DNA from 3 places in the Agaribacterium sp. ZY112 genome. Region 1 is predicted to be linked to each of the others. Evidence: predicted binding sites of a transcription regulator. Region 1 holds the regulator's gene; each other region holds the start of a gene.

Region 1 (10,790 bases):
CGCCCTTGGTCGAAAGTTATTACTGCGCTGCAAAGATATTATGCACGGGGGCGACGACCTGCCTCAGGTGCAGCTCAACAGCTTATTAAGCGAAGCCCTAACTGAAATGACCAGTAAAGGCTTTGGTATGACGACTGTCGTCGATGAGAAACAATGCCTTGCCGGTATTTTCACCGATGGCGACCTGCGCCGTGTTGTTGCTCGCAAGCTCGACCTAAACCTAGCAAGCATGAGCGAAGTCATGACCGCTTCACCGCGCACGGTAAATCAAAACCTGCTGGCCGCCGAAGCACTGCACCTCATGGAACAATATAAAATCACCGCCCTTGTCGTAGCAGATGATCACAACAACCCCGTTGGTGTATTACATATGCACGACCTGTTACGTGCCGGAATTTATTGAGAAAAAACATGCCTAAAACAGTATTAAAAAACACAGAGCTGCTTGCGAAAGCTCAAAAAATCAAACTACTTGTACTTGATGTCGATGGAGTATTAAGCGACGGCAAGGTCTATTTTGATAACAACGGCCTAGAAACTAAGTGTTTTCACACCTTAGATGGCCAAGGCCTCAAACAGCTAAAAAAGAGTGGTGTTGAAGTTGCCATTATTACCGGCAGAAAAAGTGCCATCGTTGAGCGTCGCGCCAATGAACTCGGCATCAAACTGTTAATACAAGGCCGCGAAGATAAATTCGTTGCACTGCAGGAGATACTCAAGCAATTCCCTTGCGAACTCGAAAACATTGCCCACATGGGCGATGACTGGCCCGACCTACACGTTATGACTCGTGTTGGCCTAGCGCTAAGCCTTTGCAGTGCCCACTGGCAAGTAAAAGAAATGGCTGATTGGATCAGCACCCGTCGCGGTGGCGATGGTGCCGTTAGAGATGCCTGCGACATGCTTATGATCGCGCAAGGCAATTACGAAAAAGCACTCGCACCTTATGTCAGTCTATAAGTTCTCATTTTACGCCGCGGCTTTGCTAATTGCGGTTGGCGCACTGCTTATTTTTAGCGATAGTACTAGCAGCATTTTGGGCGAGGTCGAACAAGAGACCAACGCCAAAATCAGCGCCTATGCAGTGGCTCGCGATACCGACACTCAATACTTTAATGAAGACGGCAGCCTAAGTTACACCTTTAAAGCTGCAGAACTTAAGCACTACCGCCCCAACGATGAAGAAGCGAGTAGTTATAGCACCGCAAAAAAGCCAATAATTGAGTTTGTAGGCCAAACCAACCCTTGGGAAATTGAGGCTCAAAAAGCGCATGTAAGCAACGAACGCATCATTACCATGAGCGAAGACGTCATCGCCCAGCATACCGACCTCAACAACATGCACACCGTTATGCATACTCAAGAGCTTATTTTTGAGCCAGAGCAAAAACTAGCGTACACCAACAAGCCTGTTACAATCGTCAGCCCGCTTGGTAAGGTCAGTGCTGTAGGAATGATCGCCGATCTACAACAGCGTAAGATCACACTTAAAAGTAAAGTAAAGGGCTTACACAGCCCCGAGAAAATAAATCCATGAGCAAAGCTACACGGCCTCTATTCTTACTTGGCCTTTGTGCCATCGCCAGCGCCTGCCTCGCCCTTCCCGACGATGCAGAGAAAGACCTGGAACTGGAAGCTGAGAGCCTTGTTTATGACGAGCTAAAGAATACACTCACGTATTCTGGCTCCGTTACCATGCAGCAGGGCAGCATGCTTATTAAAGCGGATGACGTGATTATTTTTGGTAATGCAGAAAAAGCCACCCGAGTACTAGCCACAGGTCGCCCAGCTCACTTTCAGCAGACACCAAGTGTTGGCGCAGAACCTGTCACAGCCAGAGCCATAAAGCTTGATTACGATATCCACAATAAAGGCCTTATCCTTGAAGGTGACGCAACACTGGACCAAGAAGGCGCAAGTTTAAGCGGCAATCGAATTGAGTACGATGTAAAACAAGCCCTTGTTAAAGCAAGCAGCCTCAGTGAAGGCAGTGACGAGAAAAAACGCGTGAAAATGATTATCCCGCCTAAAGCCCTGCAACAAGAACAAGACGCAGCCGAGCAACAACCAGAAGAAAATTCAGCGCAATAACATGCCCATATTAGAAGCACAGCATTTGGCCAAAAGCTATAAAGGCCGCAAAGTTATTGTTGATGTCAGCATGCAAGTAAGCTCCGGCGAAGTAGTTGGACTGCTCGGCCCCAACGGCGCGGGTAAGACCACCTGCTTTTACATGATCGCAGGTATCGTTAAACCCGATCACGGCAGAGTCTTTATCGATAAGCAAGAAATCACCCACATGCCGATGCACAAACGCGCGCGCACAGGGCTTGGTTACTTACCCCAAGAGGCCTCCGTATTTCGCAAACTCACTGTGACTGAAAACATCAGTGCGATTTTGGAAACCCGTAAAGAACTAAGCAAACAGCAGCGCAAAGACAAACAACAAGAGCTGCTCGAAGAGTTTCACATTACCCACATCAAAGACAGCCAAGGCATGGCCTTAAGTGGTGGTGAGCGCCGCAGAGTAGAAATTGCACGCGCACTGGCCAGCGAGCCAAATTTTGTTCTGCTTGACGAACCCTTTGCCGGCGTTGACCCGATCTCGGTCAGTGATATCAAAGACATCATTTTGCAACTCAAAGCAAAAAATATTGGCATCTTAATCACCGATCACAATGTGCGTGAAACGCTCGATATTTGCGAAAAAGCCTATATCGTTTCCGAAGGCCAAATACTCGCCGAAGGTGATTCCGCTACGGTTTTGAGCAATAAAAAAGTACGTGAAGTCTATCTAGGCCAGCACTTTACACTCTAAAACCAACCTCTTGCTGCAGGCCTAGTCGATGGCAGAGCAATTGGCAAGCACATTCGGCATAAAGATTGCTTTGTTATCTGCTTAAAAGCGTTGCCCTGAAGCTAAGGGAATACTAAACTTAGCTAAGTTACCAAACCCAATAGCGCAGAGCGTTTACGGGCCCCAGAGCAACATAAGTAGTCGCCTATGAAGCAATCTCTCCAGTTAAAGATGGGCCATCAGCTAACGATGACCCCTCAGTTACAACAAGCCATTCGCTTGCTGCAACTTTCTACTCTTGACCTACAAGCCGAAATTCAAGAAGCCCTTGAAAGCAACCCTTTACTCGAAATAAACGAAGTAGAAGAAAGCAGCAGTAGCTCAGATGAGTCAAACAAAAATAATCCGGAAGAGAACAAAGCAAACAACAGCAGTGAAGCTGACCATCAAGCTAATGAGAAATCAGTCAACGAAGGCGATGCCAGCGATGGCTTATCGGAAGGCGATTGGAGTAATGACATTCCAACCGACCTCGCCGTAGACACCAGCTGGGACGACGTTTACCAAGCCAACTCGTTTAGTAACACGGGACTAGCGCGTAACGATCAAGAAGATTACGACTTAGAGAGCCGACGCGGTGGTACAGAGAGCCTTGGTGACCACCTTTTCTGGCAGCTCAACCTCACTCCAATGAGCGACCGTGACCTATTGATTGCAGAAGCAATCATTGATGCCGTTGCCGATAGCGGCATGCTTGAGCAAAGCATCGAAGACATCTTTGAGGGCCTAAGTACCGAGCTTGAAGACTTAGAAGAAGATGAGGTCATCGCCGTCCTACACCGAGTGCAACAATTTGACCCCCCAGGTGTTGCAGCAAGAGACTTAAGTGACTGCTTACTTATCCAGCTCAATGCACTAAAACAAGATACACCAGAGATCAGTAAAGCGCGTGAACTCATCGTCAACTACCTTCCCCTGCTTGGTAGTCGCGACTTCAAGACCTTAATGCGCAAACTAAAAATCAAAGAACCTGAACTTCAAGCTGTCATAGCCATCATTCAGGCGCTTAACCCTCGCCCTGGCGATAGCATCGACACCTCATCAACCGAATACGTTGTTCCCGATGTCTTTGTTAAAAAAGAAAAACAGCGCTGGACCGTTAGCCTCAACCCAGATATCGCACCCAAAATTCGTATCAATTCGGATTACGCATCGATGGTCAAACGTGCTGACAGCAGTGCCGACAACACCTTTATTCGAGACAACCTGCAAGAAGCACGCTGGTTTCTTAAAAGCCTGCAAAGCCGCAATGAAACCCTGCTTAAAGTCGCAACCTGCATCGTAGAAAAACAGCAGGGCTTTTTAGACTTTGGCCCAGAGGCGATGAAGCCGATGGTACTTCATGATGTAGCAGAAATCGTCGGCATGCATGAGTCGACTATTTCCCGTGTAACGACTCAAAAGTACATGCATACCCCTCAGGGTATTTTTGAATTGAAATACTTCTTTTCTAGTCACGTTGCCACTGAAGGTGGAGGTGAATGCTCATCCACCGCCATTCGTGCCATCATTAAAAAATTAGTAGCGGCGGAAAATACCCGCAAACCGCTTAGCGACTCGAAAATGACAGCCCTGCTTGAAGAGCAGGGTATTAAGGTTGCTCGCCGTACGATAGCTAAATACCGAGAATCTCTCAGTATTCCGCCATCAAACGAACGCAAGCAATTAACATAATAGCAATCTTATTATTCTAAGTTTATGTGGATTAAAAACGTTCTATCAGAAACACTCTGCGCGGCACGTATTGAAGGTGTCAGCAAAAAACGCGTACTCGACAAAGTAGCTCAAACACTAGGTGAACAATACGGCGTGGATGCCAATACGCTATTTAGCCAACTTGTTGCCAGAGAAAAACTAGGCTCCACAGGCATTGGCGACGGTGTTGCAATCCCACACTGCCGCTTTGATACCGATGAAGCGATGCTTGCAGTATTTACTTTGGACCAAGGTATTGATTTTGATGCGATCGACCAACAGCCTGTTGATGTTGTTTTTGCTATGGTCGCCCCCGAGAACAGTGAACAGAACCATTTAGAGAACCTCGCGGCCATTGCTTCTGCATTGCAAAACGAGGACTACTTAAAACACTTGCGCCAAGCAAACAGTGCACAAGAACTTTATCTCGCCGCCACTGAGCAATGAGCCCTAACTATGCAAATTTTGGTGATATCCGGCCGATCCGGCTCAGGTAAAACAACCGCGCTCAACCTGTTAGAGGATGAGGGTTACACCTGCATCGACAATTTGCCGCTGAGCCTGCTACCTGCCCTTACTGAACAAATACGCAAGGCTCACAACCCCAACACTGCACGCCTTGCCATTGGCATTGATGCGCGCAATATTGATGGCGACCTAAGTGTGCTGCCAAGCTTACTTGAGTCACTTAAAAAAGACTCCGACAACTTCCGTATACTCTATCTAGATACAGGCAAAGAAGTCTTATTACGCCGCTTTAGCGAAACGCGCCGCAAACACCCACTAAGTAACAAAAACACAGGTTTGCACGAAGCGATCAGCAGTGAGGATTTAATCCTTGCCCCCATAGCAGCACTGGCAGATGTCACCATTGACACCAGCAACCTAAACTTACACGAACTACGCAGTGCCGTTAAACGTCAACTCATCGACAATGAGCGTGACGGCATTGCGATCACCTTGACTTCTTTTGGCTTTAAATTTGGCGTACCTGTAGATTCAGACTTTATGTTTGATGTGCGCTGCTTACCCAACCCCTATTGGCAAGCAGAACTTAGAGGCTATTCAGGGCTCGAACAACCCGTCATCAACTTTTTAAAAGACCAAGATCCCGTGCAGCAAATGGCTGCCGATATAGAATCATTTGCTCGGAAGTGGATTCCTAGCTTTGAAGACAATAACCGCAGTTACATCAACATAGCAATTGGCTGCACCGGAGGCATGCACCGCAGTGTATTCCTTAGCGAGCACATTGCTGCATGCCTGCGCGACAACTATAAAAATGTTCAGACTCGCCACCGCCAACTCAGCGCAAAATATATGGCGCCGGTCCGATAAAGGAAAGCCATGAAGGAACAACAAATTCAAATTATTAACAAGCTCGGTTTACACGCCCGAGCGGCCACAAAGTTTGCAAATACAGCAAAACAATATGGGGCAGATATCGAAGTCGAATTTGATGGCAAATCAATTGATGGTAAAAGCATCATGTCACTGATGCTTTTGGCCGCAGCCAAAGGCAGTGAGCTTACTATTCGCTGTAATGGTAAAGACGAGCAAAAGGCCATGAAGGGTCTTTGCAGCTTAATCAACAACCGCTTTGACGAAGACGAATAAGATCTATGCAGCAGGCTGAAGAGCTGAACAATCAGACTCAGGCACATCTAGGGCGAGTACAGCAGTTACTCGGCCAAGGCACCACTTGGCAGCTCAGCCAAATGGTCAACGGCTTGCGCCCTGTAGAGATTGCCCGCTTGCTCTCTTCCGCCCCACCAGCGTCACGCGCCCTAATCTGGGACCTAGTTGATAAAAATGTACTCGGTGAAGTACTCGAAGAGCTACCCGAAGATATACGCAGCAGCTACCTAAACAATATCGAAGCCGAGGACATTGCCGAGTTAACCGAAGGTCTCGAAACGGATGATGTGGTAGACATCCTGCAACAACTGCCTGAGCAAGTTATTCAAGAAGTGCTCGGCGCGATGGACAACCAAGACCGCGAACGCGTAGAAAAAGTTCTACCCTATGCCGAAGACACTGCAGGCGGCCTAACCAACACAGATACTATTACGGTTCGCCCGCGTTTTACTCTCGATGTGGTACTGCGTTATTTGCGCTTGCACCCAGAATTACCCCCTTCAACAGATGCGCTTATTGTTGTTAACCGCAAAGATGATTACTTAGGCCTATTACCTTTAGCGACCCTACTGACAACAGACCCAAACACCACTGTGCGGGAAGTCATGGTCACCGATGAAAACGCGATCCGCGCCGATATGGCCGACGCAGAAGTCGCTAAGCTATTCGAACAACACGACTGGATTTCAGCCCCCGTTGTTGACGAAAAAGGCAAACTTCTAGGCCGAATTACCATTGATGACGTGGTTGATGTTATTCGTGACGAAGCCGATCACAGCTTAATGAGCATGGCGGGCCTCGATGAAGATGAAGATACCTTTGCACCAGTCAGGAAAAGCACCCCTCGCCGAGCGATGTGGCTGGGAATTAATTTAATAACAGCTCTACTTGCATCATCGGTGATCAACCTCTTCCAAGGTACTATCGACAAGGTCGTAGCTCTAGCAGTGCTAATGCCCATTGTTGCCTCCATGGGGGGCGTAGCAGGCTCCCAAACCCTAACTATGGTGATACGGGGTATGGCCACAGGCCAAATTGGCTCCAATAATTTAAAATGGCTAATTAACAGAGAGCTAGGGGTAGGCATGATTAACGGCCTACTCTGGGCTACGATTATGGGCATTATCGCTGGTTTTTGGTTTCAAGACCCTATCATCTCCGTCATTATCGGTGCCGCAATGGTCATTAACTTATTAGTTGCAGCGCTTGCCGGAGCAGTACTACCCTCTATCTTAAAAGCTATGAAAATAGACCCAGCCTTGGCCGGAGGGGTCACTTTAACCACCATTACCGATGTGATTGGTTTCCTCTCATTCCTAGGTTTAGCGACTATTTTTTACGCCTAAGCCCAACAAAAGACAAACAGCATGACCGAAGACGATTTTTGGGACGACCCCGACTATAAAAGTAAAACCGAGATAAAAAGTGACATGCGTGAGCTCAGAGCACTAGGCCTTGAGCTTGCCGAGCTACCGAAAAAGATTCTCGACACTGTGCCGATGAGTGAAGAGCTGCGTTACGCGATTGATGAATACCGCCGCATCACCCATAAAAACGCATTAAAACGCCAAGCCTCATTTATTGGCAAGCTCATTCGTAAAGAGGAGGATGCAGGAGAAGCGTTAAAAGCCAGCTTAGAAAGCATCAAACAAGAGCGCCACAAAACAACTCGACAGTTACATGTTGTGGAGCAATGGCGAGAGCGCCTAATCGATCAAGGCAATGAGGCTTTTAACGAGTTTGTGAGCCAATTTCCAAACTGCGACCGCCAGCAGTTAAGAAACTTATTACGCAATGCGCAAAAAGATAAAAGCCAAAACAAGCCACCAGCCAATGCACGCAAACTATTTAAGCTCGTACAACAAGTGCTAGCTGAAGCTTAAAACTACAAATCAATCTAAACCAAGCTGATCTAGTCCGACCGAGTGCTCAAAAATATAAACATAGCAGCGCACTCGGTTTAGCGCAGTATCAAACACAACAAAATAGAATTACTAAACTACTGAAGAAGCTCAGTACGAGAGATCATTGATCTATTTTCTGGTGAGCCTTCACCATGTTTATTAAGCTCAGATTCCATTGTGCTTTTAGTATTACCAGTATCAAATTTAGTCTCAGTACGAACTTCATGCTCAGCCTTACTGGGTTTATTTTCTACATCGTCATTAAAGACTTTTAACACTTTAATTTTCGGGTCTTCCCAAGCCCCGCGAACGCTGTAGCTAATACTGGATGCTTTATCGACCTGCTTACTAAACATCTTACTGATAACATATACCCCAAGCCCTGCGGGCAGACCTGCAAGAAAAGCTGTGGCAACAACAATATTACCTGCAACCGGAAGGGTAACAGCCAGCTCCGTATCTAAGGTTTCATTAACAATATCTATATCACCAGCCATACGCATTTTTGAAGAGCTACTTTCTACTAGCATAGGCTCATCTAAGCTCGCCAAACCTTCATTAAAACGCATTTTTGCGTGAACTTTATCATAAGCAAAACCTTTAGCTGCAAGGTCAGAGAAATCCAAACGCAGGCGCCTTGCAAAAGTATCAAAATTAAACAAAGCAATAAGCCTTAATAATGGATTTTCCCCAGCATCAGCGCCTCGAATAAAGCTACCTTTATGCAATTCAAGCTCTAAGTTACCGTTAAGTATTTCCAGTTGCGGCATATCCGGCTCGGCACTCCAGCTTACATCTAAATCAAACCAAGCTAAGCGACTCTCAAGCATTCGCTCCTGCCCCCAGGCCTCCAATGCTTGACCTACATCTTCGGTTTGAATTCGAGCGGTTAATGCGCTGTGGTGCTGGCCTTGCTCGTCTTTCGTCCAGATAAACTGCCCTCCCTGAGCGGCCCCAATTTTTAAGTGACGCACTTCAGCCTCAATCGACTCAAAACGTAAACCTTGCTCTATTGGCACTACATCAAAGAACCAGTGACCATAATCTTGATCATGCATACGTAACTCTTGAATGCTTACCTGCATCGCTGCAACTGAACTCAAGTCAAAATCACTTAAGGCGCTAACACGAGGCTCATCTAAATCAAAATCACTAAATTCATCCGCGGCGCTTAAACTGCCGTGCTCGCCTTCATAAACACTTAAGTAGTCAAAGTCTAATAGTAGGGGCCCATCACCTAAAGGTAGCGTCACCGCGCCATCAAACTGCTCACTTTTCCCCTCAAAGCGCCAACGCCGATTATTACCATCTATATTTAATGCCACACTAGGCATGCTTAAATCAGCAAAAACAAAGTTACCGACATTCAACTCTATACGAGCTTGGAAGCCATCTGACTCTTGTTCTTCAGGGTCAAAACGTTTCTCTTGTTCTAATAAACGCTCAAGCCAAGAACTCCACTGCTCGTAACTCACTTCATCGAGATAACCAGTAATAAGCGATAGACCCGGCTTTAAGCGCTCTTGCTCGGGCAAGCTTTCGCCAATAGTTATATGCAAGGCTGTAGAGTCTTGCGGAGCATGCTCAGATACCACTTGGGTATTAACCGCAAGGTCAGCATCATAACTATCTAATAACAATTCAAACTGGTTATTGTGTTGATAGTGATAACGTAGACCGTAATCAAGCTGCTGAATAGACAGCTCAAACAAACCAGTTTCCCCAGCCTCTTTTTTTAAAGCTCCTGGTAAATCGATACTGCTATTTTTTAAGTTACTCGAAAGATCTAGGTTTAAGCCCTCAGTATTTGCACTTTCAGAAAGTGGTAAATTCAATAAACCCTTTACAGAAAAATCTCCTGATAAAGCAAATAATTCGGGGCGCTTTGACCATGCTTGTAGAGCATCTACATTTACTTCACCGGTGAAATGTACATCCATCTCACTCAGATCTTTATGCGTTTGAATACCGAGTGAAATTGGCTTATCCCAAAGCTTAGCCGTTAAAGCTTTAGCTTGAACCAAGTGACTTTTATTAACAGCGAAAGCACCATTAATATCCTCATACCTTAAATTGAGCCTTGGCATATATAATTCAGCACCAACAAGCTGAGTGCTAACAGAATAATCCAGATCTCGTTCCATATTCTGAAAAGGCAGGGTTAAATGAAAGCGGCTTTTGTGCCTTCCCAACAGCTGCCATGAGGACAAAAAGCTTTCAACAGAATCGGCAATAGGGCTATCCAATAAAAAAACCTGAGCATCGGTAAGCGCGCCATTAATATCGGCCTGCACATTAAGCTCATGCACAGCCTTAGCGTTTTTACCCACACTGACACGAGCATAACTCACATCATTACCATCAAGTTCAGCTTGTCTAACTTCAGCGTTAAATACATTGTCATCCAAGCTTAACTTCGCAGATACAGCACTGAGCTCTGGCCAGTGCTCATCAAATTTTAAGCTGGCGTTATCGACTGCCAAATCAAGCTGAAACAAAGCAGCCTGCTTAGGATTTAGAGACACCGAGCCATGATAAAAAACATTAATGTTGCTTGCTTGACCGTCACGAATCGCCAATGCCAACCAGCGATCTAGCTCATCTGGCACCATCCTAGGTACATATTGAGAGTAGCTTGTTGCCGGAGCCCGATCAGCATAAATAGACAAATCCAAACTCGGCTCTCCCACATCGCT
Region 2 (10,790 bases), 1.6 Mb from region 1:
AATAGCCACTGCCGCTGTAATTGGCAATGTCAGTGGCTCGTTGCCATAAATCGAGGTCTGAATCAGTATTTTCAACATCGATAATAACTAAGCCATTTTGCTCGTTATAAGCACTTGAACTAGCTGTTTGTTTATAAACCAACAAGACCCAATCACTGCTACTTTCACTAGGAGGCGCACCTAAATTAATTGCTCCAGGCCCTTGTATATCAGTGTCATTATGAGTCTCACCCGTGCGCGGATTAAACCAAAGGCGCTTATAGCTTGCATTATCTGGCAGGCTAAGGTTAGTTGCTCCACCATTGCGAAGGTAAATTAAATAAGCCTCTCCCTCATTGGCTAATACCCAATCATCCGTTGTCGAAGTGAGTTCATTACTGGCTTGCATAGCCTGTAAATCAATGTTCAATCCGCCCTGAACAACATCGCGGAAGAACGTAGCCACATGACCACTTTGCTGCCAATGTGCGTCAAACTCTCTTAAGTCTTCTACGGCTAAGTCGTATGCGTGGCCTGAACCATTATTTTTTAAATACCATTCAAAACCCGCACCCCCAGCCATAATATTGGCCCACATCCAATACACACGCTGACGTTTAGTAACAGACGTATTGGGTGTTGGGGCTTGCCCACCCGAAGCCTCTGTCATGGTAATGACCCAAGGATTACCGGCATCAGCTGACTTTTGTGCCCACTCTAAGACCTTGCCATAAACACCACCACTTGCGCTCTCCGGTATGCCACCAAACTGGAAGGTCGGGCCATCGATTGTTTCATGACCTAATAAAGCCTCATATCTATCGTGCTCACCAGGATACGTATGCATAAATATCGCATGTTTATAAGGATCTAAAGCACGAATATAGTCGGCAAACGCTTTTTCTTGTGCTGCGGTATTGGTGTTTTCTTCACCTAAGTTCCACTGCAAAGCAGGATGATGAGCAAAACGAGAGATTAACTCTCGATAATAAAGTTTACGCTCAAGTCCAAGATCACCACCATTAAGTAATTGATCGTTCTCGGTTTCCTGAGTCATCATATGAATCAATAAACCCTTTTGGCTCATATGACTAAAAGCGAGCTCCCACTGATCTAATTTACTGACATCAAAGTGACGACGATTACCACTGTACTCAACCCAAGGGTGAGCATCACAGCCATCACCATTTGCCGTCATTGCCATAACATAAACAGCATTAACACCACGGCCGCTAATATAATTAAGTAAACCGATTAAACTTTTGCCTTTACCGCCATTCCAAGTAGGGTCACCATTATCCCAATCGGCTTCATGTGAACTAAAGCGATGTAACACGCCTTTACACGAGCCTACATTGTCATGCTTAGTTGTATTATCAAAATCAGCATAACCAAAAATATTTTCCGGGCTATCCATACCGGCTTCTATATAAACTGAATTATCACCGGCAAAGCGTAAATAGCGCTCCCCGTCTATATGACGAAGTAAACCACGCGCACGCATATCACGACCGCTTGCCGCACTATCAGCCACATTAAAACGGCCACTTTCACCATCAAAAACCGTTAATGGATTTCCCTCATCACGAGTAAGGCTGGCTGCAATATTATTACCTTCACGGAAACTAACTTCGTAATTCCACGCTCCCGTCTTAGGCGGCATAAAGTGCGCACGCCATACATCACCTAAAGCAGCACCGCTATTAGCAGCATCCCCATCAGCTGCAAAGTGGCCAGGCACCCAATATTCACGTTCACCTTGATAAAAGCGCACATCAAAACGTAAGTCTTTATAGGTTGCATCAATACTTTCATTCGCTTCATAACCTTGGCAAATAACACTGACTTTATGCCACTGATTTAAATCACCTTCGACACTACATACACCGCTCTCTCCGCCGCCGTTTTCACCGCCACCTCCGTTAAAAACATCCGAGCATGGCTCAGAACCACACATACATACACTGGTGAGTGTGCCACTGTTACGACAGTCGGTGGCCGTTTCTCCCCAAACACTTCGACACTGAGAGGTAAAGTCACATTCATCGATAACAGGGCTAGGTTCAGGGGTCGCCTCTGTACTTGGTGTCGTTTCTGGCGTGCTCTCTGGCGTAGATTCGGGCGAGCTGACTGCGCTCGCCTCAGGAGAAGGCAAAACTGAGTTATTAGGGTTCGGTAACACAGAGGGGCTAGGAGTCGCAACGATACTCGCACTCGGAGCAGGCATCGGTGACTGACCAATAATAGGGCTGTTCTGTGCATCAGGAGCAGAAGGAGCATTAACCAGCCCTCCTTCCGAACCTCCACCACAGGCTATTAACAGTAGGCTCAGTATAAACGTTAAAAAGACTCTATATATTGTCACCGCTAGCGCTCTCGAGTTATTTAATTCAAAAGCATCATAATTATTTAGCAGAAGCCAAGCGCGGCGGCGTTCACGCTTAGTGATTAAATGAACTCCATAATGAGAACCAGTGCACGGAGAACGCTCTCTATGAAAGGGTGTTCCTATATAAAAATCACTCTTGCCCCTTAGCCCAAATATTAATCAGGAGCGTTAGCATCCCTAGCATAAATAGCTACGAGAGTAAGAAAGAGATAACAAAGAGGAGAAGAGAGTAAGACCCAAAGGGCCTTACTCTAACTACAAACGATTACCGTTTAGCGCAAGTTACTTTATCAGCAGGAAACGCAGCCAAACGAATATCACCAATTTCCAACTCCATCTTGTCGCTGGTGTTTAACATAAAAACGGTGGTGATTTTACTAAAATCCAACTTACCATTATCAAAGCACTGCAAGGGTACGGGAAAACTTACCCATTTCTTTTTAGGTAATTTTTTTAAGGGTGCCTTGATCGGAATCGAGCTACGAGTCTTCCAATCCCAACCAGACTCCATACTAATATTTACATGATCTTTAGGAGCTTTAATAACTCTTACATCAAACACTAACGCGGCTTGGTCTTTCACCGAACTAAGATCAAAGTGTTTGGCGCCATTATTTAAAGTTGCATAATAAATATTTTCATTCTGGCTGCCCCACTCCGTACGTACATCTTTGGGTGTCCACTTAAGACGAATACTATCGCCCTCTGCATGGCGCTTAGCAGGTGATGCTTTTAATGCCCCTTTTATTGTCTTACCACTGTTATTCTCGAGCTTAACCTGACCAAATTGCAAAGAGAACTCCCAAGGAGCAACCCCTTGGCCAGATATAAAATAATTGGTCGTGGGGTCTACATTTTGCCCCCAAACTAACTGAGAAGCACACAAAATAAGAAACAAGCTACACGCAGAACGAATATGGGCTTTTATCACCTTCATCTAAGGCTCCTATATCTAAACTTATTATTAACAGCTTAGGCTACAACAGGCCCAATAGAGGGCCGACAAGAAACGAATCCAGACATTTAACTTCTAAAGTAAAACCTACTTATAGCTGGGTGATGTATTCATCTTAGAAACAGGGTAACTATGCTAAAAATAGGGGTACTGATTCAGGTCAAGCCTTCTTGGTCAACAGTCTTAACAAGAGAATAAAGCAGGGTAAGAGCAAACAACTTAAAAACACCCAAGCAGCCGCTATCCAACCAAAAAGAACAGGTGCCAACATCATGGTCGACATTAAGCTGTCTTGATAATAAAAGAACCACTGATGCTCTTTAGGGAACACCCAAATATGAAAAAGATAAAATAACTGAGTTGGGCCAATAAAAATTAAAGCCAAGGCCAAGGCCGTAAAAACAAAGGCGTTGCCAAGCAAACACTGTTTTATGCTTGGCAGTGGAAGAGAACGCTTTATAAACAGCCACACCATAAGGCTAAGCACAACTACGTTTATAAGTACCAACCAAGTTAAACGGTCAATCAGCTTAGCGACATCTTCTAGGTGCACAACTTCGGCATCACGCAATAAAGCCTGCTTGCCATGACTGGTCGCGGTTTCATAACTAATCTCTGTTAAACCCTCACCATGCTGATGCACACTGCGATTAATCTCGGCAAAGAGTTGGTAGCGTTGTTCCGCGCTTGTTTCTGCAAAACCTTGTTTATAACGGTTCTGAGGTGCAAAGCGTTCGATGCCAGAAGCAATACCGGTATGGTCATGCCAGAGTGGGTACAAAAAATCGACTTTTGCTAAAGCCACCCAAGAAACACTAAAGGCTAATATCAACACAGATAAAGAATAGATTGCTATTAGAAAGAACCGTGATTTGGGAAGAGCCCCAAAGAAGAGCCGAGCAAAGTGCATGAGTACAAAAAATACGCCTTAGTTTTAGATGCCCCATCATAAGTCAAGCAAGCAGCCTAAACCACAGCATAAATACACATCTAGTGAGACAAAAAACAGAACACAACTTACAAACAGGCACCAATGAAGTGCAAATGCATCAAGTAAGAGCAAAACACCTGATCACTTTTCAGTCAGGCGGGGTGGAGCTTAAGAAAAAACGCGGGCAAGCGCCCCATTTCAGGGCTGGCACGATCGTTGCTAACATCCAGCCACAGACTTTTATTTAAAACTCACCATTTACCGAGGACACCCAATGAGCTCGCAAAAGCTTAATCTCCTGGACTTTTCACAAGCGAACATTCGCTTACTCCACCTGACGTGGTTTGCGTTTTTCCTAACCTTCGTGGTTTGGTTCTCTCACGCACCACTTCGCCCTGTGATCATGGAAGCCTTTGATCTAACCATGCCTCAGTGGAAAGCCCTATTGATTCTCAACGTGGCTCTGACCATTCCTGCCCGTATCGCCATCGGTATTGCCGTTGATAAATTCGGCCCTCGTATTACTTACTCCATCCTATTGTTAAGCGCAGGCGTACTCTGTATCGCTTTTGCCTCTGCTCAAACTTATGAGCAACTTGCCGCGATTCGTTTTGCGATGGGTTTTGTGGGTGCAGGCTTCGTAATTGGTATCCGCATGGTGGGTGAATGGTTCCCTGCTCGCCAAGTAGGCCTTGCTGAAGGTGTTTACGGAGGCTGGGGTAACTTCGGTTCTGCAGCGGCAGCATTTACTCTTCCTACCATCGCGTCACTTGTTTTTGGTGGTGACGATGGCTGGCGCTACGCGATCGCATCAGTTGGTGTGGTTGCTTTCATCTACGGCATTATTTTCTACTGGCGCGCACGTAACACCCCTAAAGGCTCTACTTACTTTAAACCTAAGAAGAGCGGTGGCCTGGAAGTTAGCTCTAAGAAAGACTTCTACTTCTATTTGGCTATGAACCTGCCTATGTACATCATTCTTGCTGTATTGGCTTGGAAACTAAGCCCTTCAGGTGTTGGCCTTCTTGGTGAAACCGCTGTAAACGCCATCTATGTCGGTCTTGTTGCCCTATGTGCCTTCCAGTTCAGCCAAATCTACAAAGTTAACAAAGAAATGCTTAACGGTACCGTTGTTGTGCCTGAGCACGACAAGTACAAGTTTAAACAAGTTGCGGTATTAGACTGGGCTTATTTTGTTACCTTCGGTTCTGAGCTAGCCGTTGTGTCTATGCTTCCTGGCTTCTTCCTAGATACCTTTGACGGCCTAACCATGGCCACCGCTGCAATGCTCGGCTCCGCTTACGCCTTTATGAACCTTATTGCCCGCCCAGGCGGTGGTTACCTGAGTGATAAATTTGGTCGTCGCAAGTCTATGTCTGTATTTATCATCGGCCTAACCATCGGTTATTTCACTCTGTCGCAGGTTGACGGAAGCTGGCCAATTGCTCTTGCGGTTGTTGCCGTCATGTTCTGTTCTTTCTTTGTACAGGCTGGTGAAGGTGCAGTATTTGCTATCGTTCCTCTTGTTAAGCGTCGTATGACTGGCCAGATCGCCGGTATGGCGGGTGCTTACGGTAACGTAGGTGCAGTAACCTTCCTTACTATCTACAGCTTCGTAGACGCCTCGACCTTCTTTATGATCATCGGTGGCTGTGCATTAGCAGTATTTGTCATTGTTCAGTTCCTTGAAGAGCCAGAAGGTCATATGACTGAGGTACTTGAAGACGGTACTGTACAAAAGATTGAGCTTACTTAAACGCGACATCTTAATAGCAAATCAAAACGGCCCTTTATGGGCCGTTTTTGTATTTACTTACTTTACAGCCTGCTTCCGATATTAAACCTAACCACCCATTCAGAACATTGCACAAAACCTAGATACAAAGATAATAAACATCAACAAAAGCCCTAGCTCAAGTCAGATAAAAGAGAACAACATGGATCACCTACACAGCGAATTAAAAATCAAACTTGGGCAATACAGTGATAAAGGCATCAAACCTGAAAACCAAGATACCGTCGCCGCCCGTATTCCCGATGGTAACGCTCTGGTTAGTAAAGGCATCGCAATTGCCATCGCCGATGGCGTCAGTACATCAGATGCAGCCAAACAAGCCAGCCAAAGTGCCGTGAGTGGCTTTTTAAGTGATTATTATGCAACACCCGATACATGGTCGACCGAGAAAAGTGCCAAGCAAGTTATTGGCTCACTCAATAACTATCTCTGGGGGCAAAGCCGTAACAATGTTCGCCAAGAAGCCTCTTTAACCACCTTCTCTTGTGTTGTACTAAAAGGGGATACGGCCTTTATTTTCCACGTCGGCGACAGCCGTGTTTATCGTTTACGGGATAATAGCCTAGAGCAAATCACTCGTGATCACGCTCAGCGCATTGATAAAAAAACCACCTATTTAAGTCGCGCTTTAGGCGCCGACCCACACCTAGAAATTGATGTCCATAAAGAGCAAACCCAAGCTGGTGATATCTTTTTACTTACCACCGACGGTGTGCACGATGTACTTAAAGACAAAGATATTCAAAGCATCATCGAAAGCGATGGCGATGAGCAAAAACGCTGTGAACGGCTCGCCAAAGAGGCCCTTGAGGCCGGCAGCAAAGACAATATCAGCTGCCAATTAGTCAACATAGAAGCCATCGGTACCCCCTCACAAAGTGATGCTGTACAGGTATTAAGCCAACTGCCCTTCCCCCCCCTATTAGAAGTAGGCCAAAAAATTGATGGCATGCTGGTGAAAAAAGTAATCCACGAAAGCGAGCGCAGCCAAGTCTACGTGGTTGAATTAGAAGACGGGCGCTTAGCGGTAATGAAAACCCCCTCAGATAATTACAACGATGACCCAGCCTATATCGAGCGCTTTGTGATGGAAGCTTGGGTAGGCTCTCGCATCCACAACCCTCATGTTGTTGGGGTAATAACACCACCGGCACAACGCAGCTTCTTATATTATTTAACCGAACACGTCGCAGGCCCAACACTAAGTGCACTAATCAAAGAACGCGCACCATTTGCCATTCCCGATGCTGTAGAGCTGCTTGAACAAATGATAAAAGGCGTGCGAGGTTTCCACCGCAAAGACACCCTTCATCAAGACCTAAAACCCGACAACATCGTGATAGGCCCCAAAGGCGCCACCCTACTCGATTTTGGCTCCTGCTGGGTGGCAGGTATTGCTGAGGCCGGAGCCCCCTTTCAACGCGACAGCATCTTAGGCACCCTACGCTATTCAGCGCCTGAGTACCGCTCGGGCAGCAGCATCAGCCAAAAAAGTGATCAATTCTCCTTAGGCATGATGTTTTATGAAATGCTCACCGGCAAACTGCCTTATGGTGACGCCTATGAAAACGCCACCAACTACAAAACCTTCCAAAAATTAAAATACACACCTGCGCGTAAACACAACCCCCTAGTACCGCCTTGGTTGGATTACGCGATCGAAAAATCCGTCTCTATGCACCCTTCTAATCGGTACAGCAGTATGAGCGAATGGGCCAAGGACCTAAAACGCCCCAACCCAAGCTGGAGCAGCAAAGAAGACATCCCCTTAATGGAGAGCAACCCAGTCTTAGTTTGGCAAGTCTTAGCAGGTATAGGCTGGGCAGCGGCCTTAGCACAATTAATTCCATGGACCAAATAAACCTGCCTTTAATTAAAGCCCTTTTCTAATAAAAAAGGGCTTACAAAGCGCCTAGCCACTCAAGACAAGAGCCTAAGTAAGCCAAGCTAAGGCAGCACAAACTCCTTTTAAAGCTCAAGCACTGTGGCAACTCTTGTTAAGAGCGGCAGGCTTACCTTTAATATTACAAATACGCTTTAACTGCCCTATTATTTGTCTGTGCCTATTCGGTAAACTCCAGCCTATAGTCAATATAAACCGTAACTTGCCTATCATTCTTCTGACGAACAATAACAGGGTTCTCCAGTCCCGATATAGAAACCTCATAATTAGATCCAAAGATCTTACGAGTAGATTCTATTTCAGCGTTTATCCCTGCAAGAAGCTTCTCTCGATATTGCGAAGGATTACTGATCGCTAGCGAAGTATTACCCAAGCTATATTCGGCATCATCAGGGACCTGAATCTTACTTATAAATGAGTAAACAGCTTGAGTTGCAGCATATACATCACGTGTTTCATCGAGTTTGGAAAAGATATAAAAGTTTGAACCTGAATGCCTACCATAGGATTTCGAGATTGAAAATGAAGACTTTTGGCGTGGCGACAGAGAGATCAAACCTTGCTGGAAATCAATCCCCTTCTCAAATGAGGCAAGCTTGTTTATCGACGCCTCTAGCTGAGCAATCTGCTTAGCTAGCTGTGATGGATACTTTGCATCACTTGATAAATATACGGGTATGGCAACATAGTCCGTATTCATATCAATTGATGTGTTTACAGGTACACCACCTGAACCATAGGCAATGATGGCACCTGTAAATCCGGCATTAACTGTAGTGGCAAAAAATAGAAATATTATGGCGGGTACAACACTTTTCATCTGATCTTCCTTGAAGTAATAATGCCCAGCTAAGCCGCCCTAAACGACACAGCGAGCCGGATTAAGCTGCTATTATCTTCGGTCAACATTGAGATAATAAGTATAAGAATAATCTCGATGTTGACTACGTAAATTTAATATTCCCCCCTTCATTGTTAACTTATTGGTGGGAATGAGGTGTCCACTTTTTGTGGGTAGGTAGAACAGCTAACGCCTCAAACACAGGCTGCTAAAGTTTTGTGCTTTTTGGCATAAAATGGCGAAGCCATGCCAAAAGGCGCGAAGCTTTAGAAGCCCTAGTGCTTTGACTTGTTATGCTATTGTTTGTCGACTTCCTGTTCCCATTCATCCTCGTAGCCTAAGGCTTCAAGACGTGCTGAGATTGAATTCATTACTTTTTCATTCCAGAATTCAGCCCCCTCGCTCCATTGGAGCTCTACACCGCTGTTTTCATCTTCAATTGATGCGTCAACCATTGCCCAAAAGAAACTGCAGATATGCTCGGCTTGAGCCTTATCGGAGACAAGACCATCTTGCAGAAACTTTAGGCTCAGATCATCAGCCAGCTTCTTTGCATAGAACTCTGCGTATTCTTTTTCTTCAGGAAATTTATAAGTAATCATAGGTCAGAAACACCTTCTCGAATTAAGGCCATTCGCTGGGCAACAATCTTAAGTTTAGACACCAGCTGAGTAAGAAGCATTTGCTCAGAGACCGTTAAAAAGTAGTGCCCCTTTTTGTTTCTGTCTTTTTCAAACTTAAGCCCTGCGGGTAGGTCAGCCGCCTCTAGAACCCAAAAAATATTTAAGTTTGCGCCTTGGGAGTGTTTTTTCTTAAGCTTGTACACACTTTTTAGGTTCTTATACGTAGAAGAGAAAGAAAGGCCCATTTGGTCATGAGGAAGCACCCAAGCCTCATCTTCAGACATTAACCACTCCTTAACTCTGACTCCCTTGAGAACTCTTTCACTTGGGCCTGCATCACGGCGGCGATAAAGGGTTGGATGGCTCATATGTCGCGTAGGGCGCAATAGCATTCCTTCGTATTCTTTGATGATTTCACTAAGGTCATCAATGGTACTGAAATGTGTATTCATATCTTCCTAGTTTGAATCTTGGTGTGCATAACGCCCACTTAAGCGGACAAAAATTGTTGGCTATAATTGTGAAGCGGAGCGAAACAGCCAACTGTTTTTGTTCCGTTTAAAGTGCTTGTTATGTGCATTATACATACGGAGAAGTCGTCTCAGTAATCGTTATAAGTTTTCCCATATTAGAAAAGAACAACTCTGAGATCATGAAATTATTTCGTTTGTCTACTAAAGGACCTGTTCGAATTGATTTAATACACTCAGGAGTAATCGGTACACTGACATATCTAGTCAAGCCTGAGGAGCAAGGCTTAATTTCTATTTTTCCTGTAAAGTTATCTTGAAGAATGAAAAAACGGACTTCGGACTCTGCTTCAAATGACTTGTGCTTAATTTGGATGGCCATTTCTTGTAACGCTGTTATATATTTTGAACCGGACTGAATATGATTCATATAGTCGGGGTGAAACTGGTTCATGGCTTTATACCAGTCGTTATTTCTTACAGACTGTACATAGTTTTCAAATAAGGCCAACTCTTCGTCTTTGCTGTATACACATTCATACGAAACGGCCATTTCATCTCTTAGTAATTTGGATAGCTGCTTCTCCAATTCAACTCTATCAAACTCAATGCAAACTCCTAAGCCTTTCTGCGTATATGATCTCCATTGCGTTAAATCATCTCCAAATTTAGATGTAGAGAAACCGAATGATCTGTATTGAAACTCATCAGTGTTGTTACGTTTAAAGTAAAACTTGGGATGAAGCTCCGCTTCACTAAACTCATTTTCATATGTTTGACGTAACAACTCATCATCTATTTTTGTTTCAAGGGGGTCATTCATCATTCCAAAACTACCAAAGTGCAATGATTTATTCGTAACGATATTATAAAGAGCTTCAATACTCGTATAGTGATAGCAAGA
Region 3 (10,790 bases), 520 kb from region 1:
CGAGCTTTGTTAGCAGATGGGTGAACACCGCCTTGTACAGGCGCAAGTTTTAACAGGCCTCTAAACATACTTATAGCCCTCCTAATTCAGGTTTGGGCCAGCGCCAGTTATTAATACCAGCAGCTTCTTCTTCAAGTGTGATGCAGTTTTCTGGGCAGCTATCTAAGCACTGTTTGCAACCACTACAAGCTTCGCTTAAAACCACATGTATTTGGCCTGTCGCACCAACAATGGCATCCGTTGGGCAGGCTTTTAAACAGCGGGTGCACCCCACACAAATTTCTTCATTAATTTGGGCAAGTTTGGGGGCGGATAAATCACCGGCTTCACTTGGGTCCACCCCCATTAACGCGGCGAGTTCATCTAATAATGCTCGGCCTCCGGGTGGGCAAAAATTTATGCCGACTTCGCCCTCTACTAAAGAATTAGCCGCATCGCTGCAACCAAGATAACCACATTGACCACACTGACTTTGGGGCAGTAAGGCCACAATTTCTTTAACTAAAGGATTGCCTTCCTCTACGGCAAAATATTTACCAGCTACTGCTAACAACAAGCCCAAAATGGCCCCGAGGCTAGTGATGGCGAGTACAGCAACGATCATAGTTAACCCTCCCTTAACTGACGTGGACCAAGCCACCAAAGCCCAAAAAACTCATAGCAAGTAAACCCGCACTCACTAAAGCAATGGGTGCCCCTTGCATAGAGGCAGGCACATTAGCAAGTTGTAGGCGCTCTCTCATACCCGCAAACATAACCATGACCAAACAAAAACCGAGAGCCGAGCCAAAACCAAAAACAAGCGCTTCTAAAAAACTTTGCTGATCTCTAACGCTGATCAGGGGTACACCGAGTACTGCACAATTAGTCGTAATAAGAGGTAGGTAAATACCTAGGGAACGATATAGAGGCGGACTGAATTTTCGGATAAGTGTTTCTGTAAACTGCACTAGAGCAGCAATGACTAAGATATAAGCGAGGATGCGTAAAAAACCAATGCCAAGTGGCGCCAATACATAGGTTTCCATCAACCACGAAGCCGCGCAGGCAAAGCTCATTACAAAGGTGGTTGCGGCACTCATGCCTATGGATGTGCTGAGTTTGCTGGATACCCCCATAAAGGGACACAAACCTAAAAAACGCACCAGAACGACGTTATTTACCAGCGCTGCACCAATAAGCAAACTTAAATAGTCCACAAGTTATTCCCCGCAACTTCTACAAAACAGTGACTTGTTACTTGTGTAAACCTAAGTGCAGCAACTGTGCCAGCCACCTTGCAGTGAAGCTGTTAGACAGGCAAAAATTAAAGGCAATAGATCATCGATAAATAAATTTGATCTGCCTTAATTTTTTTAAAAATACCACAACTTAATTGACATTTATTCTCATTTAAATCTTGTAATAAAGATTACAAAACGTCGGTTTTGTTTGTGGCTGTTTATGTATTAAAAGCTACAAACAACAGCTTTGTCAGCTTTCAAGCAAAGAAGCGACAAGGACCTTATCCGTCGGCATAATTATTGCTCTTATCCAATCGATAAAGAATTTAATCTGAAAATAAAAAAGATAGATTTAGAGCTCCACCTAAAAGCAGCAACGGGTACTTTTATGAAAAACATGCAGAAACAATATCCAAGCGATGACAGACTATTAAGCATAAAACAGGAAACTGATAAGCAAGCAGCTCCCTGCTCCCAAGCTCAGACCTGCAAGAGCACCCTGCTCAATTGCGATGCTTTTTATCAAGCTGTTGAACACGCCCCGATTGCTATTTCAATTACCGATCTCAATGCCAACATCCTCTATGCCAATCGTAGCTTTAATAAAGTAACTGGTTATGAAAGTAATGAAGTGATTGGAAAAAATGAAAGTATGCTTTCTAACCACACAACTCCGCGTATCGCTTATCAGGCCCTGTGGCAAAACTTAAATAACAAACGCCCTTGGTCGGGGTTATTGGTCAATAAACGCAAAGATGACTCACTCTATCTGGCTGAAGTGAATGTTGCCCCCGTGCTTGATAAAAATGAAGAGGCTATTTATTACCTAGGCATGCACCGTGATTCAAGTGAGCTGCATGAACTTGAGCAGCGCGTAACCAATCTAGGTGAAATGGTTTCAACAGTAATTAATCGCTCCCCTATCGCCACCACTCTGATTGATGCAAATAACAATATCGTGTTAATGAACCCGATGTTTCAGCAGTTAATGACGGATCTGGCACCTAGAAAAAGCCAAGATGAAGCCAAAGCTTTATTGTTTAAAATACTGGGCCATGACTTTGTACAGCTAAAAAACCAGGGGTTAGAATTTCACAACCGTGAGATCTGTTTAGATGAAGGCGGTGATTTTCCTCGTTATTTTGTCTGTGATGGCACCGCCGTGAATTTGGAGAACGAAGAGGCCCACAACTTTTTTAATCAGCATGATGACACACATATCTTACTGACCATTAATGACATCAGTGAACTCAAGCGCCGACAAGAGGATTCCCGTTTAAATGCCCTTAAAGCCTTGGTTGCTGAAGAAGAAGTCGTGCACGCAACCCGCGAAGCATTTAACGGCGCTGTGCACAGTTTACAAGGGCCGGTAAACTTAATTAATGCGGCCATGCGTATGCTGGAACGCCGCGCCGAGTACCTTGAACAAGGCGACCCACTAATAGGAGCCTTACAAGAAGCCGGTAAAGCAGGTGAAGCAGCTCTTGAAACATTAATGAGCTCGACTCCTGCCGCCCAGCAACAGAGATCTACACAACTTAATTTAAATGAAGTAATTCGCAATGTGATTAAATTAAGCACGGCTAAACTATTAGGCGCAGGCATTGTGGTCGACTGGCAACCCGAGCTGCATTTACCTCAAGTACTTGGCCCCGAAGGTAAGATTGTTAGTGCTTTTTGTAAGCTCGTCGATAACGCCATCGATTCACTGGCTGATGCTGACCTCGACAAACGTGAATTGAGCCTGCGCACCATCGCAAAAAATAATGTGGTCCGTGTAGAGATTACCGATAGCGGCGCAGGCATTCCTAAATCCTTACGCTACAAAGTATTTGAACCCTTTTTTAGCACCAAGGTCGGCGGTAAAAAAGCCACAGGCATGGGGCTTTCTATGGTGCAAGAAACCGTACTTGATTTAGCCGGTACGGTCAGTGTCGATACCAGTTACCACGGTGGCTGCTGCATGGTAGTCGAGCTGCCCCACCTAAACAGTAGTTATGCCACCGAACACGGTTCAACTTCAACTAAAGCCACCTCGACTAACAGCACAGCACACTCCTCTTCTCCCAGCCCCAGCAGTCACGGGACAAGCTCATGATGATGACAACAAGACACTCTGTATTAAGCTCCAGCCCCAACAACACTCGTATTACTTTATTAGAAAAAGAAACGCTGGCCTTAAATCGTATTAGCCAGATTGTTTGCCACTCAGAAAATATTGAAACCACTTTTGCCGAAGTTTTAGAAGTTTTGCATACGGTGGCCGAGCTACACTACGGTTTCATTTCTATTTCCGACGCCGAGCACAGCGCAGTGCAATTAACAGCTATTTATACCGGCGAGAACAACAATCTTAAGCCAGGCACAGTAAAATACCGAAGCGGTGAAGGCATTATCGGCCGAATTTTAAGCCACGGCCGCCCCATCGTATTAGGTCGTATTAGCTCGGAACCTAATTTTCTCGACCGCCTAGCTATCTACGACTACGAACTGCCCTTTATCGCCGTACCGATTGAAAATAGCGAAGGTAAAACCATTGGTGTACTCGCAGCACAACCGAGTACACCTGCAGACGATTTCCTCAGTGAGCGCTTGCGCTTTATGGAAACAGTCGCCCATATGATTTCACAAACCGTGCGCCTAGTAATTAACCGTGAACTCGGTGAGGAGATTGCCTCTGAGCGCGATGAGTTACGCCGTGAAGTACGCGGTCAATTTGGTTTTGAAAAACTGGTCATAGGTAGTACCTCGTCAATGCGCCGTGTCTTTGACCAAGTAAGGCGAGTTGCCAAATGGGACAGTACCGTATTAGTACTTGGGGAATCGGGTACAGGTAAAGAGCTTATTTCCACCGCAATTCACTACAACTCACCTCGCGCTAAACAAGCTTATGTGCGTTTAAATTGTGCCGCCCTGCCTGAAACACTATTAGAGTCAGAGCTATTTGGCCATGAAAAAGGCGCCTTTACCGGTGCAATTAAACAGCGTAAAGGCCGCTTTGAACAGGCTGATGGTGGCACTTTATTTTTAGATGAAATCGGTGAGATATCGCCCATGTTTCAGGCCAAGCTCTTGCGCATTTTACAAGAAGGCGAATTTGAGCGTGTTGGTGGAAGCCAAACCATTAAAGTGGATTTACGTATCGTTGCGGCAACAAATAAAAACCTTGAAGCCGAAGTTGAAAAAGGCAAATTTCGAGAAGATTTATACTATCGCCTAAATGTGATGCCCATTCAGATTCCGCCTTTGCGTGAACGACGTGCCGATATTCCACAGTTAGCTGAATTCTTATTGGGCAAAGTAGCCGAAAAACAAAAACGAGAACTGCGTTTAACCAACAGCGCAGTGCGAATTTTAATGAGCTATCACTGGCCCGGTAATGTGCGTGAATTAGAAAACTGTCTTGAGCGCGCTGCAGTGATGAGCGAAGATGGCTGCGTCGATAGCGACGTAATTTCCTTAAGCGGTGTGCAAGTTGTTCCACCACCTGTGCGCAACGATTTTGAATTAAATCCTACCGACCTTGAAGACGATAACCTCGACGAACGCGAAAAAGTGATTGCGGCCCTCGAACAAGCAGGCTGGGTGCAAGCCAAGGCGGCCCGCTTACTCGGCATGACTGCACGACAAATTGCCTACCGTATTCAAACCTTAAATATCAATGTAAGAAAGATTTAGACTACACAAGTGAGAACGGAGCTCTAGTTCTCACTTGTGTAAGGCTTCTTACAATTGTTTCCTGAAAGCCTGTCAACTCAGCTACAAAAAGCCCAATAAAACCAATAAAAACTCAATATAAACAACAACTTATTAAAAGGCATAGGGATTGCAATCACTTATATCATTAACCGTTGTAACAAGTGAATGCCATGGACTTAACTATTATCGCCCGCTCTTCTGACAGCCCACCTGCTGATCAATGCCCTTCAACAAGCTGCCCAAGTTCCGCCACAAGCAGCAGCGATATTCCCGAGCACATTCAAAAGAAAATAGAAAATCATCCCTGTTATAGCGAGCAAGCTCACCAAAAGTTCGCACGTATGCATTTGGCCGTTGCACCAGCTTGTAATATTCAGTGTAACTACTGCAACCGTAAATACGATTGTTCAAATGAGAGCCGGCCAGGTGTTGTCTCGGAAATACTGACACCAGCTCAAGGTCTTAAAAAAGTGAAGGCCGTCGCTGCTGAGATCCCTCAACTCAGTGTACTTGGTATTGCTGGGCCCGGTGACGCCCTTGCTAATGCCAAACGCACCTTTGAAACCTTTCGCCTACTAACAGAACAACAACCCGAACTGAAACTGTGTTTATCAACCAATGGCTTGATGCTACCCAGCCTAATTGACGAACTTTGTGAATTTAATATCGATCATGTGACAATTACCATCAATTGTCTTGATCCAGCTATAGGTGCCAAGATTTATCCGTGGATATATTGGAATCATCGCCGTATACGAGGCGAGAAGGCCGCCAAGATATTAATTGCGCAACAACTCAAAGGCCTAAGCCTACTCAGCGAACGCGGAGTATTGGTTAAAGTAAATACAGTGTTAATACCAGGTATTAATGACCAACACCTAGGTGAGCTAAGTCAAGAAATCAAAAAGCGCGGCGCCTTTTTGCATAATTTAATGCCGCTGATTGCTGAAAAAGAACACGGTTCCTATTTTGGTGTTATGGGCCATGCCAGCCCAACCGCAGCAGAGCTAGAGCAGGCGCAAGCTACCTGCGGCATGGATATGAAGTTAATGCGACACTGCCGCCAGTGCCGCGCCGATGCCGTAGGCATGTTAGATGAAGACAGAGGTGCAGAGTTCAGCCTAGCCAAGCTCGAACAACAAGAGCAACAACACATATCGACAGAGGCCACATACAAGGCCACGCCGGAGCGCCATACGGCAAACCAGAATCACACCAGCTTGACCAGCTCAGCCCCCTTAATTGCAGTGGCGAGTAAAGGATCTCATTTGGTCGATCAACATTTTGGCCATGCCAAGGAATTTTTAATATATCGCGCTGGCCCACAGAGTGTGAACTTTGTAGGCCGGCGTTCAATCGAGGCTTATTGCTCGGGCACAGAGCACTGTGATGAACGCGAACAGCTACTTGAACAAGCCATACAAAGCCTTGAAGGTTGTGCCGCTGTTCTCTGCGCAAAAATTGGTTTTGGCCCTTGGCAAAAACTAGAAGCCGCCGGTATCAAACCGAGCAGCGATTTCGCTATGGACACGATCGACGAGGCACTTATGGCTATGAGTAGGCAGCTAGAAGACGCCGTTCAGGCAGAGCCTACCCATCAACTCGCTTAATAAAGCAGGAGTTCGGTTTATGGCAGTAAAAATTGTAGACGCGTGTGTCAGTTGTTGGGGCTGTTTAGATGTGTGCCCAAGCCAGGCCATCTATGAAGGCGACCAGCAAATGATGGTCAGGGCTGATAAATGCACCGAATGTGTGGGTGATTATGCCGACCCTCAATGTGCCAGTGTCTGCCCTGTTGAGATGGCTATTCTCGATAGCTTTGGCATTGCGTTTAACCCTCCGGGCTCACTGACAGGTATCTATCCAGAAAAGCTGGCTATGGTCATGGAGCAGGATTAACAGACTTATGAACCAAGTAGCCAATTTAAACCAAAGAACAAGTGAGCTCAGTAGTAATAAGCTCAAACTGCTACGCCAAGTTGAAAACATAAGAATGCTACAAGGCATTATTAAGTCTCAAGCTCAGGGCTTAACTGGCTTAAGCTCCTGCTTAGGCTTACAGAAAGAGCAAAAGCTGCAACTCTTAAATTTTTGCCATTTAAACTACAAGCACGCACCACCTGCGCTTAAAAAAAACGACGACTTATTACTCGAACTCAAAGAGCTTAGAAAGCAAGAAGCACAAGACCTAAACCAGTTACTTATAAGCGCCCGTAACGGTGAGCATGAAGTGGAGCTGTGGCTGGCTCAGATTATAAGCTTAGCCAGCTTAGGCAGTGCCCATTTATGGCGAGCCCTAGGCTTACAAAGCCGTAGCGACTTAAAACTACTACTACTCAATAACTTTCACAGTCTCGCGACTAAAAACAACAAGAACATGCGTTGGAAAAAGTTCTTTTATAAACAGCTCTGTGAACAAGGCGGCCACTATGTATGCCGTTCACCCAGCTGCGAAAGCTGTACAAGTTATAACGAGTGTTTTGCTGAAGAGCTATAAGGGGCAATCAAGACGGCTCAAAAAAATTCAAGCATAAGATTTTCATTGCACAAACAAAAAAGGCCCAAGCTTTCGCTTGGGCCTTTTTATATATGGCGCACTCGGAAGGATTCGAACCTTCGACCGCTCGGTTCGTAGCCGAGTACTCTATCCAGCTGAGCTACGAGTGCGTTACTCTCCGACATGTGCTGACCTCGTCAGAGGGCGCGTATAATAGGTATAGAGCACTTTAGAGTCAACACTTATTTTAAGTTTTTTTCATTTGCGCTAAAAAGCGCTAGCAATCCCCATGCAGCGGCCTAATATGTAGTAAAATCAATGCATTAGAGCGCTGATCAAATAGCGATCAATACGCCGAAAACAAGACCAACAAGGAGTTGCGCTTGAAAACCAAACTTGCCCCCCTACACAAGAACAAAAATATTGCCTTAGTTGCTCATGACAATATGAAACCTGTACTTAACGAGTGGGCCACAAAGAATCGCGAAGAGCTTAGTACCCACGCGCTATATGCTACAGGTACCACAGGTTATGCTCTGGAAAAAGCACTGGGCCTCAAGGTACATAAGTACATTAGCGGCCCACTCGGTGGTGACCAGCAAATTGGCGCAAAAATTTCTGAAGGCGATATTGATGTTCTAATCTTTTTCTGGGACCCGTTTGAACCCATGCCTCACGACCCTGATGTCAAGGCCTTGTTACGCCTTGCAGCCGCATGGAATATCCCCGTAGCTTGTAATCCAGCATCAGCGGACTTTGTCATCACATCGCCGCTTATCTCTTCCACCTATGAGCGCCACATTCCAGATTACGATCTTTATATCAAAGAACGTACAGCAGACTAAGCCCGGTGATTTGAAGCTAGTGCGACTGGCCTAGCTTCAAATATTTGTACCCCAGCAGTCTAAGTTCGAGCAACAAATTTGCCACTCAAACTCACGTGAGAACCACGTACGGTACCCGAGAATAATGCTCCTAAATTGCTGAGCTGGCGTCCTTGTAAGCGGTTTTTATTGAGCTTTAATTGCCAATACTTCATCAAATAACTATTTGCTGACGCCGTCGCGCTATCTTCATCGTTGCCAAACTGAGGAGCAAAATAGCGCATACAATAGTCTTCACGATAATCCGCTCGCCCTAAGGCCGTCACGATTAAGGCTTTATTCGTGTAGCGACATAGCTGCTTTAAATTGGGTCTGAGATAACGAAGCTCTGCCGCACTTTCAATTTCAACAATAACGTAATGAGCAGCAACCTCAACACTGTCGAGTACCTGGTGGCGCAAGATCGCCTCCCACGGGCCAATACGCACACGTTTAGCCTGTAATGCGGCATTCACCTCCATACTCAAACCTTTAGCCGTCTTAAGCACACTTAGATCTTTATTGGGCAGATGAATCTTAAACTTAGGATTATTTTGCAACGGCTCTTGCTGCTCAAGCCTGGAATAAAGCATCCAAGCACAGGCCATCGCCCCAGAGCCACAAAAAAGAACTTCTTGGCCATGGTGAAAAATACGTGGGCTGATGTCAGTGCTGTTGATTTGCTCTTCGGGAATAACAACAACGATATCTGGACTAACTTCGCTGCTGTAATCTAGGTACTGTGCCTCGTCGATGGCTCCAGAGTTAATGATGACTCGATGAGGGCTGCCTTTGCAGCCCACACCTGAGAAAGCGCTTAGTAATTGGTACTCTATATCTTTCAATGTGTTCTCTGTCCTAGCTTGTCGCTAGCTAAGGCCTTTGCATAGTGTTCGCTGCTTACACTTAATCTGCACTTAAGAGAAAGATACTAAACATATCTCCATCGGCTAACCACTTCTCTTGAATTTGCCAACCGGCTTGCGCAGCTAAGTGCTGAAATTGCTCGGGCGTGTATTTATAGGAATTTTCTGTATGGATGCTCTCACCAGCATGCATTGAGAATGAGCGCCCTGCAACACTAAACTCTTGATAGCAGGTGCTGACAAGGTGCATCTCTATACAACCTTGCGAGGCATTATAAAACGCATAGTGCTCAAATTGGCGTAAATCGATATCTGAATCAAGTTCGTTATTTAAACGACGCAGCACATTTAAGTTAAAAGAGGCTGTGATACCACGTTGATCATTATAAGCCCGGTGCAAAATAGCGGGAGACTTTTTGGTATCCACACCAATTAATAGCTTGGCTTCAGCCCCCAAACTTTCACGTACACTTTTGAGAAACTGTACAGCATCTACCGCATCAAAATTACCGATGGTAGAACCCGGAAAAAATCCCATCTTTTTATGCTTGGTTGATGGCAACTGCCCCGGTGCACACATATCAGCAACATGAGGTTTGACTCTTACATCTGGAAATTCATGCCTTAGGGCACGAGCAGATTGATATAAATGCTCGCCACTTACATCTACCGGAATAAAACTTCGCACTTGCTTCATCTCTTTTAACAACGGACGAATTTTTATTAGAGAGCCGGCACCAAACTCAACGATGGTCAGGTCATCATCTAACAAACTGACAAGCTGCTTCGCGACCTCAGGCAACATTGTTAACTCGGTACGATAAGGGTAGTACTCAGCTAAAGCGCAAATATCATCAAAAAATTGAGAGCCTCGTTCATCGTAAAAATACTTAGGCGACAAGCGCTTTTTATTTTCCGACAAACCCTGCCATACATCCTGTAAAAACTCAGGATCTAGACTCTGACATTGTTCACATTTCGATCTATGCTTTTCTGCTTCCACATTGAGTTTTTCTACTGCTAGCCCCATAGTGCCTCCTGCTCTTATGCTCTAAGAATTTATGCGTCCTCAGCTAAACGAAGCCCTGTAAACTGCCATCGATGATGAGGATAAAAGAAGTTGCGATAACTTGCCCGAAGTTGCGCTTGAGGGGTGACACATGAACCACCTTTAAGCACATACTGATTACTCATAAACTTGCCGTTGTACTCCCCCAAAGCCCCCTGCTCCGCTTTATAATGCGGATAGGCGTGATAACTGCTTTGAGTCCACTCCCATACGTCTCCCCACAACTGCTGTATACCTTGAGCGCCCGCCTGAGCTGCTTGTGGACGCCAGTATTCACACTGCAATATATTACCTGTATGGGGCTCTATGCCTTGCTCTATAGCCCTGAGGCTTGCGCACTCAAGTTCATGCTCATGAGGCATACGCTTGCCTGACCAACGTGCAAAAGCATCGGCTTCATAAAAACTTATATGACAAACCGGTGCATTTGGATCAATCGCCTTTAAACCATCCAAACCATATTGAAACCATATTGAATCTTGTTTCTGCCAATATTCGGGAGTTTGCCAACCGAACTTTTGTACGGTGGCCCAGCCATCGCTCAGCCACAGTAGAGGCTCTTGGTAAGCGCCG

Evidence for each region. Region 1 encodes sigma-54, which starts transcription at its own class of promoters, with help from an activator protein. Its sites were predicted from a motif close to TGGCACANNNNTTGCNNT; they were not measured.
Region 2: the regulator sigma-54 is predicted to act here: its motif matches at 4,460-4,477, upstream of AB1S55_RS15440 (NarK family nitrate/nitrite MFS transporter).
Region 3: the regulator sigma-54 is predicted to act here: its motif matches at 5,039-5,056, upstream of nifB (nitrogenase cofactor biosynthesis protein NifB).

The regions. Positions count from the first base shown of each region.
Region 1 covers NZ_CP166840.1:1,941,116-1,951,905, reverse strand. Annotated here, with positions in the region: gene AB1S55_RS08545 (SIS domain-containing protein) at 1-403, shown strand, start outside; gene AB1S55_RS08540 (KdsC family phosphatase) at 412-960, shown strand; gene lptC (LPS export ABC transporter periplasmic protein LptC) at 947-1,537, shown strand; gene lptA (lipopolysaccharide transport periplasmic protein LptA) at 1,534-2,091, shown strand; gene lptB (LPS export ABC transporter ATP-binding protein) at 2,093-2,818, shown strand; gene AB1S55_RS08520 (RNA polymerase factor sigma-54) at 3,005-4,531, shown strand; gene AB1S55_RS08515 (PTS sugar transporter subunit IIA) at 4,556-4,999, shown strand; gene rapZ (RNase adapter RapZ) at 5,009-5,890, shown strand; gene AB1S55_RS08505 (HPr family phosphocarrier protein) at 5,900-6,169, shown strand; gene mgtE (magnesium transporter) at 6,175-7,536, shown strand; gene yjgA (ribosome biogenesis factor YjgA) at 7,558-8,073, shown strand; gene AB1S55_RS08490 (YhdP family protein) at 8,190-10,790, opposite strand, start outside.
Region 2 covers NZ_CP166840.1:3,552,633-3,563,422, forward strand. Annotated here, with positions in the region: gene AB1S55_RS15425 (DUF5060 domain-containing protein) at 1-2,344, opposite strand, end outside; gene AB1S55_RS15430 (putative glycoside hydrolase) at 2,634-3,305, opposite strand; gene AB1S55_RS15435 (DUF1461 domain-containing protein) at 3,484-4,158, opposite strand; gene AB1S55_RS15440 (NarK family nitrate/nitrite MFS transporter) at 4,529-6,010, shown strand; gene AB1S55_RS15445 (protein kinase) at 6,192-7,910, shown strand; gene AB1S55_RS15450 (hypothetical protein) at 8,113-8,772, opposite strand; gene AB1S55_RS15455 (hypothetical protein) at 9,090-9,395, opposite strand; gene AB1S55_RS15460 (hypothetical protein) at 9,392-9,868, opposite strand; gene AB1S55_RS15465 (DUF2971 domain-containing protein) at 9,996-10,790, opposite strand, start outside.
Region 3 covers NZ_CP166840.1:2,457,997-2,468,786, reverse strand. Annotated here, with positions in the region: gene rsxC (electron transport complex subunit RsxC) at 1-68, opposite strand, end outside; gene AB1S55_RS10735 (RnfABCDGE type electron transport complex subunit B) at 71-604, opposite strand; gene rsxA (electron transport complex subunit RsxA) at 618-1,199, opposite strand; gene nifL (nitrogen fixation negative regulator NifL) at 1,612-3,321, shown strand; gene nifA (nif-specific transcriptional activator NifA) at 3,318-4,901, shown strand; gene nifB (nitrogenase cofactor biosynthesis protein NifB) at 5,093-6,532, shown strand; gene AB1S55_RS10710 (4Fe-4S dicluster domain-containing protein) at 6,552-6,821, shown strand; gene AB1S55_RS10705 (nitrogen fixation protein NifQ) at 6,829-7,419, shown strand; tRNA gene AB1S55_RS10700 (tRNA-Arg) at 7,513-7,589, opposite strand; gene AB1S55_RS10695 (methylglyoxal synthase) at 7,803-8,264, shown strand; gene AB1S55_RS10690 (PhzF family phenazine biosynthesis protein) at 8,324-9,127, opposite strand; gene egtD (L-histidine N(alpha)-methyltransferase) at 9,189-10,178, opposite strand; gene egtB (ergothioneine biosynthesis protein EgtB) at 10,208-10,790, opposite strand, start outside.